DNA from 2 places in the Dactylosporangium sp. NPDC000521 genome. Region 1 is predicted to be linked to the other one. Evidence: riboswitches for the same ligand, from Rfam matches in the RefSeq annotation. Region 1 holds a riboswitch; the other holds the start of a gene.
The links. Region 1 has a riboswitch for S-adenosylmethionine ahead of ACFY3L_RS46750 (aminotransferase class V-fold PLP-dependent enzyme). Riboswitches for the same ligand answer to the same signal wherever they lie in the genome.
Positions count from the first base shown of each region.

Region 1 (8,505 bases):
TCGACGTGTTGGCCAGGTCCAGCAGCACGGCCGGCCCGCCTGGCACCCTTGTCCCCGGTCGGCCAGCAGCACCGCACCGGCCGGCACCAGGCGAGCCCAGCAGCGCAGACAGCCGTACGGCGCCCGCCACCAGCCAGCACCATCGCACCGATCGACGCTGCTGGCAGGTCCAGCGACGCAGCCGGCCGCACCCCGTCAGGCAGCACCACCGCGCCAATCGGCACGCCGGCCAGGTCCGGCAACGGCGGCGCCGCGCGAAACCCTCAATCCACCGTCGTGCCCATCGACGCAGGGCCGATCGACACACCTGTCTGGTCCGGCGACGCAGCAAGCCGCACGGCACGCTCGACCCGCCCGAGTCGCCGGCGAGGGGTAGCTGCGTCAGGGCGACGGATCGCTGCCCGTTGGAGGGACGGAACCCCGCACAGGTTTCCTGGCGGTGCCGAGATGTTCTGCACGGCCAGAGGTGGTTGGCGGCGGGGGTCAGTCTGCGGAGACGATGACCGAGTCGGGGGGTGGTTCGTGGCGGTGTTGGACCAGGTGGCGGATGCCGGTGTTGAGGACGGCGACCAGCGGGACGGAGACCAGGGCGCCGATGATGCCGGCCAGGACGACGCCGGTGGAGATGGCGACGATGACGGCCAAGGGGTGGACGGAGACGGCGCGGCCCATGATGAGGGGCTGGAGGACGTGGCCTTCGAGTTGCTGGACGGCGATGACGCCGATGAGGACGATCAGGGCGCTGATCGGGCCTTCGTCGACCAGGGCGACGAGGACGGCGACGGCGCCTGAGACGGTGGCGCCGACGATGGGGACGAAGGCGGCCAGGAACACCATTGTCGCCAGGGGGAACCAGAAGTCCACGTCGATGATGACCAGGAGCAGGCCGATGCCGACGGCGTCGATGAAGGCGACCAGCACCGTCGCGCGGACGTAGGCGACCAGGGTGTGCCAGGCGGCCTCGCCGGCGCGGCGGACGGGGTCGCGGGCGGGGGTGGGCAGGACGCCGGTGAGGAAGAGCCAGATGCGGTGGCCGTCGCGCATGAAGAAGAACGTGACGAAGAGCACCAGCAGGAGCAGCGCGAAGAACTCGATGGTGGCGGTGGCGGTGGAGACGGCGCTGTCGGTGAGGCTGCCGCGGTTGTCCTTGAGCCAGTTGGTGGCGGCGTCGAAGGTGGCGTCGAGCTGGCTGCCGTTGAGGTGCAGCGGGCCGGTGGTGAGCCAGGTCTGGATCTGGTCGACGCCGGCCGAGGCCTTGTCGGCCAGGTTGGGGAAGCCGGCGACGAACTCGGTGACGACCAGGGTGAGCACGCCCGCGACGGCGGCGAGGCCGGTGATGAGCACCAGGAACGCGGCCAGGGACGGCGGGAGCTTCACGCGGCGGCGCAGGAAGCCCATCATCGGCGCGAGCAGGGCGGACAGCAGCAGGGCGATGCTCAGCGGGATGAGGACGGTGCCGAGCCGGCTGACGAGCCAGAGCAGGACGGCGAGGGCCGCCACGAGGACGAGCAGCCGCCACGACCAGGCGGCGGTGAGGCGCAGGCCACGCGGGATCTCGGCGTCGTCGCGGCTCATCGTCGTCGAGTGGATCAGGTCGGGCTCGGCCGGTGGGAGCGGCACCAGCACGACAGGGTCCTCTTCGGAAGCCGCCAGCGCGCGTTCGAGGCGGGCGTTTTCGAGGCGCTGCTCGTACGCCCGCCGGAGGTTGGCGCGCACCTGATCGAACCGGCCCACGGAACCCCCCTGTGACTGCTGCGAACCGACCGGACGCTTCACCGTAGTCCGGGTCCCGCGGCGATGGCACGCAGACAGGCGGTAGCGTCGCAACCGTGACAGCCCAGCCAGCCGCAGGTTACCCGCCGGCCACCACCCCGCCCGCCGTGTCCGATGTGGAAGGGGGCCTGCCGATCCGGTTGCTGCACGACCGGGTCCTCGTCCGGCTCGAAGGGGGCGAGGGTGAGCGCCGGCACGCGTCCGGCATCGTGATCCCGGCGACGGCGTCGGTGGGGCGGCGCCTGTCGTGGGCCACGGCCGTCGGGGTGGGGCCCAACGTGCGGTCGATCGTGGCCGGCGACAGGGTGCTGTTCGACCCGGAGGACCGCTCCGAGGTGGAGCTGCAGGGCCGCGACTACGTGCTGCTGCGCGAGCGTGACGTGCACGCCGTCGCGGCGCGGCGGGTCGAGCCGGACTCGACGGGGCTCTATCTGTAGGGGTAGGGGTATCCGGCGTACATCGGCACCGGGGGCGGAGGCGGCGGCACGACGACCGGGACGGGCACGACCGGGTTGGGCGGAGCCGCGAGCACCCGGACCATCCCGTCCGGGAAGGTGATGTGGTACCTGCTGCCGTCCCACACCGCCAGCGGTGCCTGCGGATCGCGCCCGACGAAGACCTGCCGGTACGCGGCGAGCGCCGTCAACAGCTGGCGCTCCTCGGCGAGTGCCTCCATCCGGCGGGCCGGTGTGTTGTCCAGGCCGCGGTGCATGCCGTCGCGGAGCAGGGCGAGCTTCGTCGCGTCGAACTGGAATGCCTTCATCGCCTTGGCGCCCGGGTCACCGGCGACCCGCCTGGCCCATCGGCGGGCGGACAGCCGCCTGCCGAGCGTGCCGAGCGCCGCCACCTCCGGCGGGGAGAACCAGCCGGCCCGCGCGTACCCGGTGAGCATCCGCTCGGTCAGCCTGCCCTCGGCCGCGCGCTGCCACAGGGCGAAGCCGACCATGCAGAGGAAGATCGGCATCATGACGGAGAAGTAGCCGTACAGCAGGATGATCGGCTTCGCGGCGGCGATCACCGACATGAGGTTCCACGAGCCGTGCAGCATCATCGCGAGCAGCAGGCCGGCGAAGGGTGCGAGCCACTTGACCGCCTTCGTCGAGCTGCGCGACGCGGTGCCGAGCCCGATGGCGGTCATCGACGTGAAGAGCGGGTGCGCGAACCCGGTCATCAGGATGCGCACGATGAAGATGCCGACGAGCGCCGCCGCGCCCTTCACCGCGCCACCGTGCTCGGCGGTGTCGGCGTAGCCCTTGTACCCGAGGTACAGGATGTTCTCCACCATCGCGAACCCGGTCGCGGACAGCCCGCAGTAGACGATGCCGTCGATCAGGCCGGAGAACGCCCGGGGGCGGCGCCACAGCAGCAGGACCGGCCCGAGGGCCTTCATGCTCTCCTCGATGAACGGTGCGACCACGACCGCCACGATCGCGTCCGACAGGCCGAGCTTGTCGGCGAGCAACCCGCCGGCGGTGTTGACCGCGAGCGCGACCGTGGTGGCCACGCACGCGCCCCAGCCGAAGACGAAGACGAGATAGCGGACGGGCTCGGGCTCGTACCGGTCGAGCCACAGAAAACAGGAGACCAGCAGCGGCACGGGGATGACGGCCGCGCCGACGCCGATGACGAGGGCGGTCCACCCGCCGGTGAAGCCGAAGAACGCCAGTATCGCGACGCCGCACGCCGCGATGCCGCCCGTGACGCCGATGAGCGTCCAGAGGCGGCGGCGGTCGGAGCGCTTGGCGGGCGGCGCGGCGGCCAGGGCGAGGGCCGCGGTCGGGTAGCGCTGCTCGCCGGTGTCGGGCGCGGCCTCCTCCGTCACGTTGGGCACGACGTCGGCGCCGGCCACGTCCCACCCCGACGGCGCGGGCGAGCCGGTGGCCGGATCGACCCCACCACCCGAAGCACCGCCTGACGCGCTGCCCGAAGCGCTGCTCGGGGTGTCGGGCGCCTTGTGAAGAGCGACCGGCCCGCCGCTCGACGGAGGCGGCACGGGGAGCGGGGCTGCCCAGGGTGACCGTTCCCCGGGCGCGGCCGGGGCGGCCGCTGGTCGTGCATCACCCGGCAACGGCGACCAGGTGGCGTCACGGCTGCCCGGATCCGAGGGCGTCCCAGCCGGCGGGAGATCGGTCATGGGCCAACCTTATCTGCGCTACGGTGAGGGCAGGTCATGAGTGCCAGCGCAAAGCCCCGGCTCGCTGGCCGGCAACCCTCGCGTTCGCGGCGGGGTGCCCCGGGTGATGACACGGTCCGGCACGCGGTGTGTCCGGACAAGCGCGAGCGGAGGGCTCTGCCATGTCCACGATCCTGTCCCCCGGTGACGTGAAGCTGCGCGACGGCCGCAGCGTCGACTTCGCCAACCTCGACATCGCCGCGACCGCCCCGTGCCTGCGGGTGGTCGCCGACGCGGTCGCCGAGCTCCTGCCGTTCTACGGCAGCGTCCACCGCGGCGCCGGCGCGCTCTCCGAGCGGTGCACGCGGGAGTACGAGCAGGCCAGAGAGACCGTCGCGGACTTCCTCGGCTGCCGCGACGGCGACACGGTCGTCTTCACCCGCAACACCACCGACGCCCTGAATCTGCTGGCCAGGGCGGTGCCCGAGGGCACGACGGTGCTCACGTTCGACGCGGAGCACCACGCCAACCTGCTGCCGTGGCAGCGGAGCCTCCACCTGGACGCGCCGCGCTCGCCGCAGGAGGCGGTGGAGTCGCTGGAGTGGGCGCTGCGCCAGCAGCGGTGCGGCCTGGTCAGCGTAACGGCGGCGAGCAACGTGACCGGCGAGGTGTGGCCCGTGGCGGCGCTCGCCGAGGTGGCGCACCGCTACGGGGCCCGGCTGGCGGTCGACGCGGCGCAGCTCGCCCCGCACGCCCCGGTCGACCTGACCGCGCTGGGCGCCGACTACGTGGCGTTCTCCGGGCACAAGCTGTACGCGCCGTTCGGTGCCGGGGTGCTGGCCGGGCGGGCGGACTGGCTGGACGCCGCCGAGCCGTACCTGGCCGGGGGCGGTGCGAGCGCCAACGTCGGCGACGACCTGGACGTCCGGTGGGCGATCGGGCCGGCGCGGCACGAGGCCGGCACGCCCAACCTGCTCGGCGCCGTCGCGATCGCGGCCGCCTGCCGGGCGCTCGCCACCGCCGACCTCTCCGCGGAGCGGGCCCTGGTGACGCGGCTGCGGGCGGGCCTGGCGCGGCTGCCGCACGTGGAGGAGCTGCGGCTGTTCGAGGCGGACGCGGAGCGGGTCGGCATCGTGTCGTTCGCGGTGCTCGGCGAGGACCCCGGCGAGCTGGCCACGACGCTCGGCCGGGACCACGGGATCGGGGTGCGGACGGGGCAGTTCTGCGCGCATCCGCTGACCCGGCGGCTGCTGTCGGAGGCGGCGGCCAGGCTCGACCCGTCGGCGCCGGTGCCGACGCAGGCGGTGCGGGCCAGCTTCGGCCTCGGCACCACGGAGGCCCACATCGATCGCCTCCTGGCCGCCCTGCACCGCTGAGCCACCTGGCCCCGGGCCATGATCCGTGCGGCTCGGGACCGCCCGGGATCATGAGCCGGACGCGGCGCGGTCCAGGACGGCGGAAGGGGTGAGGTCGGCGATGGTCAGCGTGCCGTCGGCGACCTCGTCCCAGGTCAGCGGGGCCGACACCGTCGGCAGGGCACCCGCCCGCAGCGAGAACGGCGCGACCGTCGTCTTGAACGCGTTGTTCTGGCTCCAGTCGATGAAGACCTTCCCCGGGCGGAGCTGCTTCGCCATCCGGGCCACGATCAGGTCGGGCCGGAGGCGGGCGAGCTCTTCGGCGACGTCCTTGACGTACGCGCTGATCTCGTCGGCGGTCTCCTCGCCGGACAGCGCGGCGGTCAGCTGCATGCCCTTGCGGCCGGAGGTCTTGGCGGAGGTCTCCAGGCCGTCGTCGGCGAGCCGGTCCCGGACCAGCAGCGCCACCTCGTAACAGGCGGCGAGCGTGGCCGGCGGGCCGGGGTCGAGGTCGATGACGAGCAGGTCGGGGTTGAGCGGCGAGCCGTCGGCGGCGACCCGCCACTGGGGGGTGTGCAGCTCGAGCGCGGCGAGGTTCGCCAGCCAGACCAGGGTGGCCAGCTCCTCGACGACGATGAAGTCGATGGTCTCGCGGCCGCGGCTGGAGCCCGGCACCGGCAGCCTGACGGTGCGGACCCAGTCGGGCGTGCCGGCCGGGGCGTTCTTCTCGAAGAAGCTGATGCCGTCGACGCCGTTGGGGTAGCGGATCCTGGTCAGGGGCCGGTCGGCGAGGTGCGGCAGGAGGACCGGCGAGATGCGGGTGTAGTAGTCGATGACCTCACCCTTGGTGTAGCCGACCTGCGGATACAGCACCTTGTCGAGGTTGGACAGGTCGAGGTGCCGCCCCTCGACCTCGACCCGCACCTTGTCAGGCATCGGCGACGTCCGAGGAAGCGTCAGCGACGTCGGAGGAAGCGGCAGCGGCGGCGACATCCGAGGAAGCGGCAGCGGCGGCGACGTCCGCGGGGGTGAGGTCGGGCCGCAGGCGCAGGAAGCGCGGGAAGCGGAGCCGGCCGTCGCGCGTGCGGTGGCTGAACTTCACCTCCACCACCAGCGTCGGCGTGACCCAGGTCGCGCCGCGGGCGTCCTCGCGGGGCACGGCGCCCGCGAAGGGCGGCTGCGGCACCGCCAGGTCACGCAGCGCGTCCAGCAGGGCACGCTCGGCCGCGTTGGAGATCCCCCCGCCGACCCGGCCGCTGAAGGCGAGCAGGCCACCGGCCACCGGGACCCCGACGAGCAGGGCGCCGAGGGCACGCTTGCCGGGCCGCCAGCCGCCGACGACGAACTCGCAGCTCTCCTCCAGCTTGACCTTCACCCAGTCCGGCGAGCGGAGGCCGGGCAGGTAGTGCGAGCCGGCCCGCTTCGCCACCACGCCTTCGAGGGCGTTGTCGCGGCTGGCGGCGACGGTCGCCGGGCCGTCGTCGAAGCACGGCGGGACCACGGCGCGCGACCCCAGCGCGAGTCCTTCGAGGATGCGGCGGCGGCTGGTGTACGGCGCGGCGAGCACGTCCTTGCCGGCGGCCCGCAGCACGTCGAAGGCCAGGTAGGACACGGGCAGGGCGGCCGCCAGCCGCGCGGCCCGGGCCGGCTCGCGGACGTGCATCCGCTCGGCCAGCAGCTGGAAGGACGGCCGGCCGGCCTCGTCCATGGTGACGACCTCGCCGTCGAGGATGGTGTCGTCGAGGCCCGCGCCGATCGCCGCGAGCTCCGGATAGGCGGCGGTCACCTCGACCCCGCTGCGCGCGTAGAGACGGGTGACGCCGGCGGTGACGACCGCGATCGCCCGGATGCCGTCCCACTTGAACTCATACGACCAGCCCGGCCCGGTCGGAAGCGGGCCGGTGGAGGCGAGCATCGGTGCCGGTGGGCCGGTCCGCATCACCCCACGATAGTTGGCCGCCGACTTCCTCGCGTGGAGGTCGATTCGATGGGAAGCTGGTATTTCGAGGTCAACTCGGCCAACTCGCAGCGGAAAGGGATCACCGATGCGCGCGATCTGGAAAGGCGCGGTCTCCTTCGGGCTCGTGTCGATCGCCGTCCGCCTGTATTCGGCGACGGAGGAGAAGGACATCCGCTTCAACCAGGTGCACCGCGACGACGGCGGCCGGATCAAGTACAAGCGGGTGTGCTCGATCGACGGCGAGGAGGTCGCGTACGACGACATCGCCAAGGGGTACGACCTCGGCGGCGGCGAGATGGTGATCCTCACCGACGAGGACTTCGCCGACCTGCCGCTGACCACGAGCAGGGCGATCGAGGTGCTGGAGTTCGTGCCGGCCGAGCAGGTCGACCCGATCCTCTACAACAAGGCGTACTACCTGGAGCCGGACAAGACGGCCGCGAAGCCCTACGCGCTGCTGCGCGACGCGCTCACCAACACCGAGCGGGTCGCGATCGTCAAGGTCGCGCTGCGGCAGCGGGAGCAGCTGGCGACGCTGCGGGTCCGGGAGGACGTGCTGGTCCTCAACACGATGCTGTGGCCCGACGAGATCCGGGCGGCGAAGTTCGACATCCTCGACGAGGACGTGTCGGCGCGCCCGGCGGAGCTGGCGATGGCCGGCTCCCTGATCGAGTCGATGGCCGCGGACTTCGACCCGTCGACGTACACGGACAACTACCGCGAGGCGCTGCAGGAGGTCATCGACGCGAAGGTGGCCGGCCGCGAGGTCGTCCAGCCGGAGGAGACCGAGGAGGCGCCGGCCGCGGCGGTCGACCTGATGGCGGCGCTGCGGGCCTCCGTGGAGCGGGCGAAGGCGGCCCGCGGCGAGACCGCACCGGCCCCCGCGAAGAAGGCCGTGAAGAAGGCCGCCGCCGCGAAGGACGACGACGTGGCCGAGGCGACCCCGATCAAGCGCACCCCGGCGAAGAAGGCACCCGCGGCGAAGAAGGCGACGCCCGCGAAGAAGGTCACCCCGGCGAAGGCGAGGAAGTCCGCCTAGCCGGTGGTGCGGGTGAAGTAGACCGTCGCGGTCGCCTTGTCGAGCAGCAGGTCGGTGCCGTCGACCCGCAGCCAGGCGGCGTCGGCGGGGGCGAAGGGGCGGAGGTCCTCCGGTACATCCGGAGCCTTCGCCGCCGTGGTCGCCGGCAGCGCCTGGGCCCGCTCCGCGGTCAGCACCGCGAACCCGTCCATCGTGTAGTCCATCGGCCCGATCTCCGGGCAGGACCGCGCCCGGGCCTCGTGCTCCTGCCAGTGGACCTGCTGGA
Region 1 covers NZ_JBIAYW010000026.1:23,591-32,095, reverse strand. Annotated here, with positions in the region: gene ACFY3L_RS46765 (AI-2E family transporter) at 484-1,734, opposite strand; gene ACFY3L_RS46760 (GroES family chaperonin) at 1,881-2,210, shown strand; gene ACFY3L_RS46755 (PrsW family intramembrane metalloprotease) at 2,201-3,622, opposite strand; SAM riboswitch class IV at 3,940-4,056, shown strand; gene ACFY3L_RS46750 (aminotransferase class V-fold PLP-dependent enzyme) at 4,069-5,262, shown strand; gene ligD (non-homologous end-joining DNA ligase) at 5,311-6,177, opposite strand; partial or broken gene ligD (non-homologous end-joining DNA ligase) at 6,257-7,180, opposite strand; gene ACFY3L_RS46735 (Ku protein) at 7,287-8,240, shown strand; gene ACFY3L_RS46730 (hypothetical protein) at 8,237-8,505, opposite strand, start outside.

Region 2 (8,505 bases), on a different contig from region 1:
CGTCGACCTACCCCGGCACCGGCGGCACCTCCACCGAGAGCGTCGCCCTGATCGGCGCCCCGACGAACATCGCCAACCCGCCCAACGGCAACCCGGCCCCGATCTCCTCGCTGCCCATCGCCAACATCGCGAGCCTGCTCGGCAGCGGCGTGTCCGCCGAGATCCCCGGCCAGCACGCCGACTACACCTCCGCGCCGCTGCCCGCCACCCTCGACGTGGCGGGCGCGCCCACGGTCCGCATCCGGGCCGCGTCGCCGACCGGCGAGGCCGTGCTCTTCGTCAAGCTCTATGACGTGCCCGCCAACGGCGCCCCGTCGATCCCGGACGGGCTCATCGCGCCGGTGCGCCTCACCGGCCTGCCGAAGGACATCGCCGACGCCCAGCCGGTCACCGTGACGCTGCCCGCGGTCGTGCACCGGTTCGAGGCCGGCGGCCGGGTCCGGGTCACCGTCGCCGCCGCCGACAGCGCGTACTGGTCGCCGCCGGACCCGCTCGTCTACCAGGTCGACGTCGAAGGCGCGCTGACCCTGCCCGACGTGGCCGGCACGCCGATCGCCAACCCCGACGTCATCTGGCGCTACGTCCTCGCCGGGCTCGTCGCCCTCATCGTGGTCGGGCTCGTGGTCGCGATCCTGGTCGCCCGCGCCCGCGCCCGCCGGATCGAGCGCCGCGTCGACCCCGAGCACGTGGACACGCCGCTCGTCGTGCGGGGGCTGCGCAAGACGTACGGTGACTTCGTCGCCGTCGCGAAGGTCGACTTCACCGTCCAGCGCGGGCAGGTGGTCGGCCTCCTCGGCCCCAACGGCGCCGGCAAGACCACGTCGCTGCGGGTCCTGATGGGGCTGACCCGGCCCAGCCAGGGCGAGATCCTCGTCTTCGGCCACCAGCTCCTGCCGGGCGCACCGGTGCTGTCCCGGGTCGGCGCCCTGGTGGAGGGGCCCGGCTTCCTGCCACACCTCACGGGTCTGCAGAATCTCCGCCTGTACTGGGCGGCGACCGGCCGGCCGCTCGACGACGCCCACTTCGACGAGGCGTTCGACATCGCGGGTCTCGGCACCGCCGTCAACCGGCGGGTCAAGACCTACAGCCACGGGATGCGCCAGCGTCTCGCCATCGCGCAGGCCATGCTCGGCCTCCCCGAGCTGCTCGTCCTCGACGAACCCACCGACGGGCTCGACCCGCCGCAGATCGCCGAGATGCGCAAGGTCCTGCGCCGGTACGCGACCGGCGGCCGCGCCGTCCTGGTCTCCAGCCACCTCCTCGCCGAGGTCGAGCAGACCTGCACCGACGTCGTCGTCATGCACCGGGGTGAGGTCGTCGCCACCGGCAAGGTCGACGACATCGTCGGCGACTCGCCGACCGTCCAGTTCGACGTGTCCGACGTCGACGCCGCCACGAAGGTCCTCGACGAGCTCGACGGCGTCCGCACGGTCGTCCCGGCCGGCGGCGGCGGTCTCGTCGTCGACCTCGACGGCGTCCCTCGCTCCGAGGTCGTCGCGGCGCTGGTACGAGCCGGCGTCGGCATCGACCGGGTGACACCGCGGCGGCGGCTTGAAGACGCGTTCCTGTCGCTGGTCGGCGGCGACACCAAGGCCAGTGGGGAGCGGTCATGAGCACTTCTTCGTCAGGTGTCGACGTGGTCGGCGGTGCGCCGGGGTACCGGCCGGGCGCGACCCTCTCGCTGTGGACGGAGATCCGCCGCCAGGCGGCCCGCCGCCGCACGCAGCTGGCGCTCGGCTTCATGGTCCTGCTGCCGCTGATCATCCTGGTCGCCTTCCAGCTCGACAGCGGCGGCGACGACGAGGGCGGCAACAACGGCGAGTTCTCCCGCCTCGCCGACCTCGCGACCGGCGGCGGGGCCAACTTCACCCTCTTCACCCTGCTCGTCTCGTCCGGCTTCCTGCTGGTCGTCGTGGTGGCCCTCTTCTGCGGCGACACGGTGGCGAGCGAGGCGTCGTGGGGGAGCCTGCGGTACCTGCTGGCGATGCCCGTCCCGCGGGCCCGGCTGCTCGGCGTCAAGGTGACCGCGGCGCTGCTCTACTGCCTCCTCGCGGTGCTGGTCCTGGTCGGCACCGCGATGCTGGCGGGCACCCTGCGCTATGGCTGGGCTCCGCTCAACGCCCCCATCGGCGGGGAGATCGCCGCCGGCACGAGCGTCGTCCGCCTCCTGGAGATCGTCGGCTACCTGTGCGTGTCGCTCCTGGTCGTCGCCTCGCTCGCGTTCCTGCTCTCCGTCTCCACCGACGCCCCGCTCGGCGCCGTCGGCGGCGCGGTGCTGCTGCAGATCCTCTCCAGCATCCTGGACCAGATCACAGCCCTCGGAAACCTCCGCAACTTCCTGCCCACCCACTACAACGACGCCTGGCTCGGCCTGCTCTCCACCCCGCTGCAGACCGACGACATCGTGAAGGGCTGCATCGCCTCCCTCGCCTACGCCACCGTCTTCTTCTCCCTCGCGTGGTGGCGCTTTCTGCGAAAAGACGTGGTGAGCTGAATGCGTCTCGCGTACTGACCGGTAGGGTGCCGGTCCATGCGAACCTCGGCGCTCCGCGGTGCGTGGCTCCTCGTCCTCGGCCTCGCGGCGCTCTCCGGCACCCTCTACTACGACCAGTCCCACCTCGCGGCCTGGACCACCTACGTCGCCTCCTCCAACGCGATGAACGGCCCCGCCGAGGCCATCACCGCCCAGATCTTCACGCTCATCGGCGCCCTGGCCTCGGCCTCGGTCGCGACGCTGATCGCCGTCTGCGCCCTGCTCTTCGCCACCGGCGGCACCTTCGGCCACTGGGCCCTGCGCCTGACGGTGGTGCTGACCCTGGTCCTGCTGTCCCTGGTCGCGGTGGTCGTCGTGGTCGCCACCCTGACGGGCGACCCATCGGCCGCCGTCATCGACACCCCGGTCTGGCTCCTCGCCGCCGAGTGGCTCGCCGTCGTGGCCGCCCTCGCCGGAGCCGCCATCACCACCTCGACGCTGTGGGGCTTCACCCCCGCCACCGACACCCCTTAAGCGGGAGGCCTTCGGTAGCCCTGGATCGTGGTCATCGGCGGGCGGTCGGGGTGGGCGACCGGGTGGTCGGCGGGGGCGACCGTGTCGCCATGCCTGACGAACTGGGTGAGCGTCGGCCAGATCGCGGCACCGGGGGTGACCCTGGCATGGATGGTGTGCAGGATCGTGGCGGCCATGCGGCCTAGGGCAGCGGTGTCCTGGTGACCGTGGGTGCGCTGGCCGAGGTCGACCTGCGCGACCGCGTCCAGGCCGGCGGCGCGGTAGGTGTCGATGAGCAGGCCGGTCTCGACGCCGTAGCCCGCGGCGAAGGGCAGGGACTCCAGCAGGGAGCGGCGGGCCGCGTACTCGCCGGCGAGGGGCTGCACGACGCCGGCCAGGGCGGGGAAGTAGGCGTTGAGCAGCGGGCGGGCGGCGAGCTCCGTGACGCGGCCGCCGCCGGCGGCTGAGACGTCCAGGAGGGGGCGGTCGTAGAAGGCCTTCACCATCAGGGTGGCCGGGTCGTCCAGCAGCGGGCCGAGGAGGCCGGTGACGAAGTGCGGGCGGAAGTCGGTGAGGTCGGCGTCGACGTACACGAGGATGTCGCCGGTGGTGACGGCCAGGGCCTTCCAGAGCACCTCGCCCTTGCCGGGCCGGGAGCCGGTCCCGGGGAGGATGTCGTCGCGGTGGTGGACGGTGGCGCCGGCCTGGCGGGCGACCTCGGCGGTCCGGTCGACGGAGCCGGAGTCGACCACGACGACCTCGTCGACGAGGGGCATGAGGGTGCGCGCGCCGGTGACGATCTCGGCGACGGTGGGCTCCTCGTCCAGCGCCGGCAGGACGACGCTGATCCGGGTGTCGCCCTTGCGGCGCTGAAGCTCGCTCACAGGCCAGTCGCGCCAGGTCGAGGTGCGCTTGGCGAACCAGGCCGCCGCGTCGGGATGCATGAGTGAAACCGTAGTCAGGTCCATCTCGTGAGATGACTCATACAGCGGCACCCGTGTCGGCCCTTACACTCGAAGACGAAACACGCGAACAGGCACGTCACAACTGAATACCTCATCCAGAGGGGCAGAGGGATACGGCCCGATGAAGCCCCGGCAACCCCTGCGACACGTCTCGACGTTGAGGCCAGTCGCGGTAGGTGCCAAATCCGTCCCGGTGCGCAAGGCCATGCACCTGGGAAAGATGAGAGGAAGGCCTCTATGACCTCGACGCTCGGCGTCTTCACCGACTCTCCCGCCCGGCACCTGGTCTGCCGCGGCTGCGGCGCCCAGTTCCCGCTCGCCGCGCAGCACGCCTGTTACGAGTGTTTCGGCCCGCTCGAGGTGGGCTATGACGCCGAGGCCCTTGGCCGGGTCACCCGCGAGCAGATCGAAGCCGGCCCGCAGAACATCTGGCGCTATGCGCCGCTGCTGCCGGTCGGCACCGACCCCGCCGGTCGCGTGAGCCTCGACCCGGGGCTGACCCCGCTGGTCAAGGCCGACCTGCTGGCCAAGGAGCTCGGCATCACCGGGCAGCTGTGGGTGAAGGACGACTCGGCCAACCCGACCCACTCGTTCAAGGACCGGGTCGTCTCGGTGGCGCTGACGGCGGCGAAGGCGCTGGGGTTCACCCGCTACTCGTGCGCCTCCACCGGCAACCTGGCCAACTCGGTCGCCGCGCACGCCGCGCGGGCCGGGGTGCCGTCGACGGTGTTCATCCCGTCGGACCTGGAGCCCGGCAAGGTCGTCATGAGCGCCGTGTACGGCGGTGACGTCGTGGCGATCGAGGGGTCCTACGACGACGTCAACCGGCTGTGCTCGGAGCTGACCGAGACCGACGAGTTCGAGGACACGGCGTTCGTCAACGTCAACGTGCGGCCGTTCTACGCCGAGGGGTCCAAGACCCTCGGATACGAGGTCGCGGAGCAGCTCGGATGGCGGATCCCGGCGCAGGTCGTGATCCCGATGGCCAGCGGCGAGCTGCTGACGAAGATCGACAAGGCGTTCAGCGAGCTGGTGGAGATCGGGCTCGTGCCCGACTCGGAGTGGACGGTGTTCGGCGCGCAGTCCGCGGGCTGCAACCCGATCGCGGTGGCGCTGCACAAGGGCACCGACGAGATCGTCCCGGTGAAGCCGACGGGCATCGCCAAGTCGCTCAACATCGGCGACCCGGCGGCCGGCGTCTACGCGCTGGAGTCGGTGCGGCGCACCGGCGGCTGGATGGAGTACGTCGACGACGACGAGATCCGCGCCGGCATCGAGCTGCTGGCCCGCACGACCGGCGTCTTCGCCGAGACCGCCGGCGGGGTGACCACCGCGGTGCTGAAGAAGCTGGTCGAGACCGGCAAGCTCGACCCGTCGAAGGAGACGGTCGTCTTCAACACCGGCGACGGGCTGAAGACTCTCGACGCGGTCGCCGGCACGGTCGGCCCGACGCACCGGGTCAAGCCCTCGCTGAAGTCCGTCCGCGAGGCCGGCCTGCTGGGCTGATGCCCGGCGCTTTTTGAGCTGATGGCTGATTTTTTTGCGCAACCCGTCGACGCCGTGACGGACGGTGTCGACGGGAGTGTGGCTGAGAGAGCGCTTTCACTGCTTGGACGAGGGCCGACTCATCCGATCGTCCGAGTCGTTCGCGACGCAGGGTGATCACCCTCATGCCGTACGTCTCGAAGCCACCCGCCGAGGGACTTGACGACCTCAGGACCGCGCGCCAGGATGCTCGGTGCGGGAGGACGTGTCGCCGCGAGGTCCGGACCCTGGTCCGAGGCCCGCGACCACAGCACCGGAGGTGTTGGCGAGCGTCCTCTCGACCATTTCCGGCGGTCCCCATATATCTGTTGTCCGTCGATGCGGCTCTGCGCCACCCTGGCGGGCATGAGCCACGACCTCAGCATCGTCGAGCTGGACACCGATGACCCGGTGGCGATCGACGCGGCCTTCACCATCGGTAACGAGGCCATCCTCGCCGACCTGCCGGACTTCCCCCCGAGCTGCCGCGCCGAGCACGACGTGCGGGTCCGCCTGCCGATGCCGGGCACGGAGCGGCACACGTTCCTGGCCTATCGCGATGGTCTCGCGGTCGGACTCGTCCAGGCGGATTTCTCGATATTCGACAATCTCGACAAATCGTTCCTGGACGTGCTGGTCCTGAAGGAGCACCGGCGGCAGGGCGTCGGGCGGGCGCTGTTCCGGCACGCGGTCGCCTTCGGCCTGGCCCGCGGCCGCACCTCGGTGATCGGCTTCAGCGTGATCACCGACATCGGCGGCACGCCGACCGGCTCCTCGGCGCCGTTCGCTGCGGCGGTGGGCCTGGACAACAAGCTCGTCGACGTGCGCCGCCGGCTCGACCTGTCGACCGCCGACGATGCCGAGCTGGCCAGGCTGCTCGCCACGAGCTGGCCGAAGGCGGCCGGCTACAGCATCGTCCAGTGGGGCAACACGCCGCCCGAGGAGCTGCTCGAGGACATGGCGCTGCTGGACAGCTCCTTCCTCGACGAGGCGCCGAAGGGTGACCTCGACCTGGAGGCGGAGAAGGTCGACGCCGATCGTCTGCGGCGGGTGTACGCGACGCGCGCCCGCTACGGTGCGCGCCCGTACGAGACCGGCGTCATCCACGACGCGACCGGCCGGCTCGTCGCGTTGAGCGCGCTGCGGATGAGCAGGACCATCGACTGGCACGCGTGGCAGCAGATCACGCTGGTGCATCCGGAGCACCGGGGGCACCGGCTCGGCATGATCTCCAAGCTGGTCAACCTGCAGACCATGCGCGCCCAGGAGCCGGCGGTCCGGATCGTCGACACGTTCAACGCCGAGGTCAACTCGCACATGATCGCGATCAACGAGGCGATGGGGTTCCGCGCGCTCGACCGGTGGGCCAACTGGCAGACGTCAGTCGCGTGAGCGGTCCTCGTACATGGCGAGAAAGATCGAATACGCCTGGCCGTGGGTCTGGTCGTTGTGGGCGTACTCGTCCAGCAACGCCTCGAACCTGTCCTGCAGCTCCTGCCACTGCTGCGGGGTGAGCCGCAGGCCGAGCCGCGCGAAGTTGGCCGATCCCGCCTGGTCCTGCAGCAGCGCCAGCTCCTGGTGGAACGCCTCCAGCATCGCCTCGTTGCTACCGCTGCCGCTGAGCTGCCACGACTTGCGGGTGGACAGGTAAGGCACCTCGCGGGAGCCGCGCGGCCCGCGGCGCTCCTCCTGGGGCACCAGGAACCCCGTCGCGACCAGCGTCCGGACGTGGTGCAGCACGGTCGCCGGGTTGGCGTCGAGCCGCTCGGCGATCTCCTTGTTGGTGAGCGCACGGTCCAGGCAGAGCCGGATGATGCGCAGGCGGACGCCGGAGGCGAGTGCCTTGGCCTCCGCGTCGGTCGCTGGTCGCCGCATCGTCCGAGTCTACCGATTGACTTTTCCCAATCGGTCATCGACAGTGGGTCCGTGAGACTGGGCCTGCTCCGCGATCACGACTTCCGGCTGCTCTTCACCGCCGACACCATCAGCCAGGTCGGCACCCAGGTGACGATCCTGGCGCTGCCGCTGGTCGCCGTGCTCACCCTGGACGCGACCGCCCTGCAGGTGGGCGTCCTCGCCGCCTGCGAGACCGCCGCGTTCCTGCTGGTCGGGCTGCCCGCTGGGGCGCTCGTCGACCGGCTCCGGCGGCGCGGGACCATGATCGTCGCGGATCTCCTGCGGGCGGTGCTGCTGGCCTCGGTCCCGCTCGCCTGGTATCTCGACCGGTTGCAGATGCCGCAGCTGTACGTCGTGGGCCTGCTCTGCGGGGTCTGCACGGTCTTCTTCGACGTGGCGTACCAGAGCTACCTGCCCTTCCTGGTCGGCAAGGAGCACCTGGTCGAGGGGAACGCCCGCCTGGAGATGGTCCGCTCCACCTCGCAGATCGGCGGCCCGACCGTCGCCGGCGGCCTGGTCCGGTTCCTGGGCGGCCCCCTCGCGATCGCCACGGATGCGGCCAGCTACCTCGTCTCGGCCCTGGCGCTGTGGCGGATCCGCAGGATCGAGCCGCTGCCGGCCCGCAAGCCCGACGCCCACCTGGGCCGGGAGATTTTGGAAGGGCTCCGGTTCGTCCTGGGCAACCGCCTGTTGCGGGCGATCTCCATGTGTACGGGCACGAGCAACTTCTTCGGGTCGATCTTCAACGCGATGCTGATCATCTACCTGGCCCGTGACCTGGCCCTGTCTCCGGCCGTCATCGGCCTCTTCTTCAGCGTCACCGGCCTCGGTGCGCTCGCCGGGGCGTTCCTGGTCGGGCCCGCCGTCCGCTGGTTCGGTCAGGGGCCGGCGATGTGGATCTCGATTTTGGTCGGGTCGCTGGGCATGCTGTTCATGCCGTTCGCCCGGGCCGACTGGCGCCTCTGGCTCGCCGGGGCGGGCTACGTCGTGTTCGGCATCAGCGTCGTGGTCTACAACGTGACCCAGGTCAGCTTCCGGCAGACGATCACGCCCGACGACCTGCTCGGCCGGATGAACGCGACGATGCGGTTCATCGTCTGGGGCACGATGCCGGTCGGCGGGCTCGTCGGTGGC
Region 2 covers NZ_JBIAYW010000009.1:522,879-531,383, forward strand. Annotated here, with positions in the region: gene ACFY3L_RS30135 (alpha/beta fold hydrolase) at 1-1,613, shown strand, start outside; gene ACFY3L_RS30140 (ABC transporter permease) at 1,610-2,494, shown strand; gene ACFY3L_RS30145 (hypothetical protein) at 2,531-3,007, shown strand; gene ACFY3L_RS30150 (glucosyl-3-phosphoglycerate synthase) at 3,004-3,930, opposite strand; SAM riboswitch class I at 4,040-4,178, shown strand; gene thrC (threonine synthase) at 4,189-5,457, shown strand; gene ACFY3L_RS30160 (GNAT family N-acetyltransferase) at 5,842-6,867, shown strand; gene ACFY3L_RS30165 (helix-turn-helix domain-containing protein) at 6,856-7,350, opposite strand; gene ACFY3L_RS30170 (MFS transporter) at 7,402-8,505, shown strand, end outside.
Region 2: another riboswitch for S-adenosylmethionine. It lies ahead of thrC (threonine synthase); the one in region 1 lies ahead of ACFY3L_RS46750 (aminotransferase class V-fold PLP-dependent enzyme).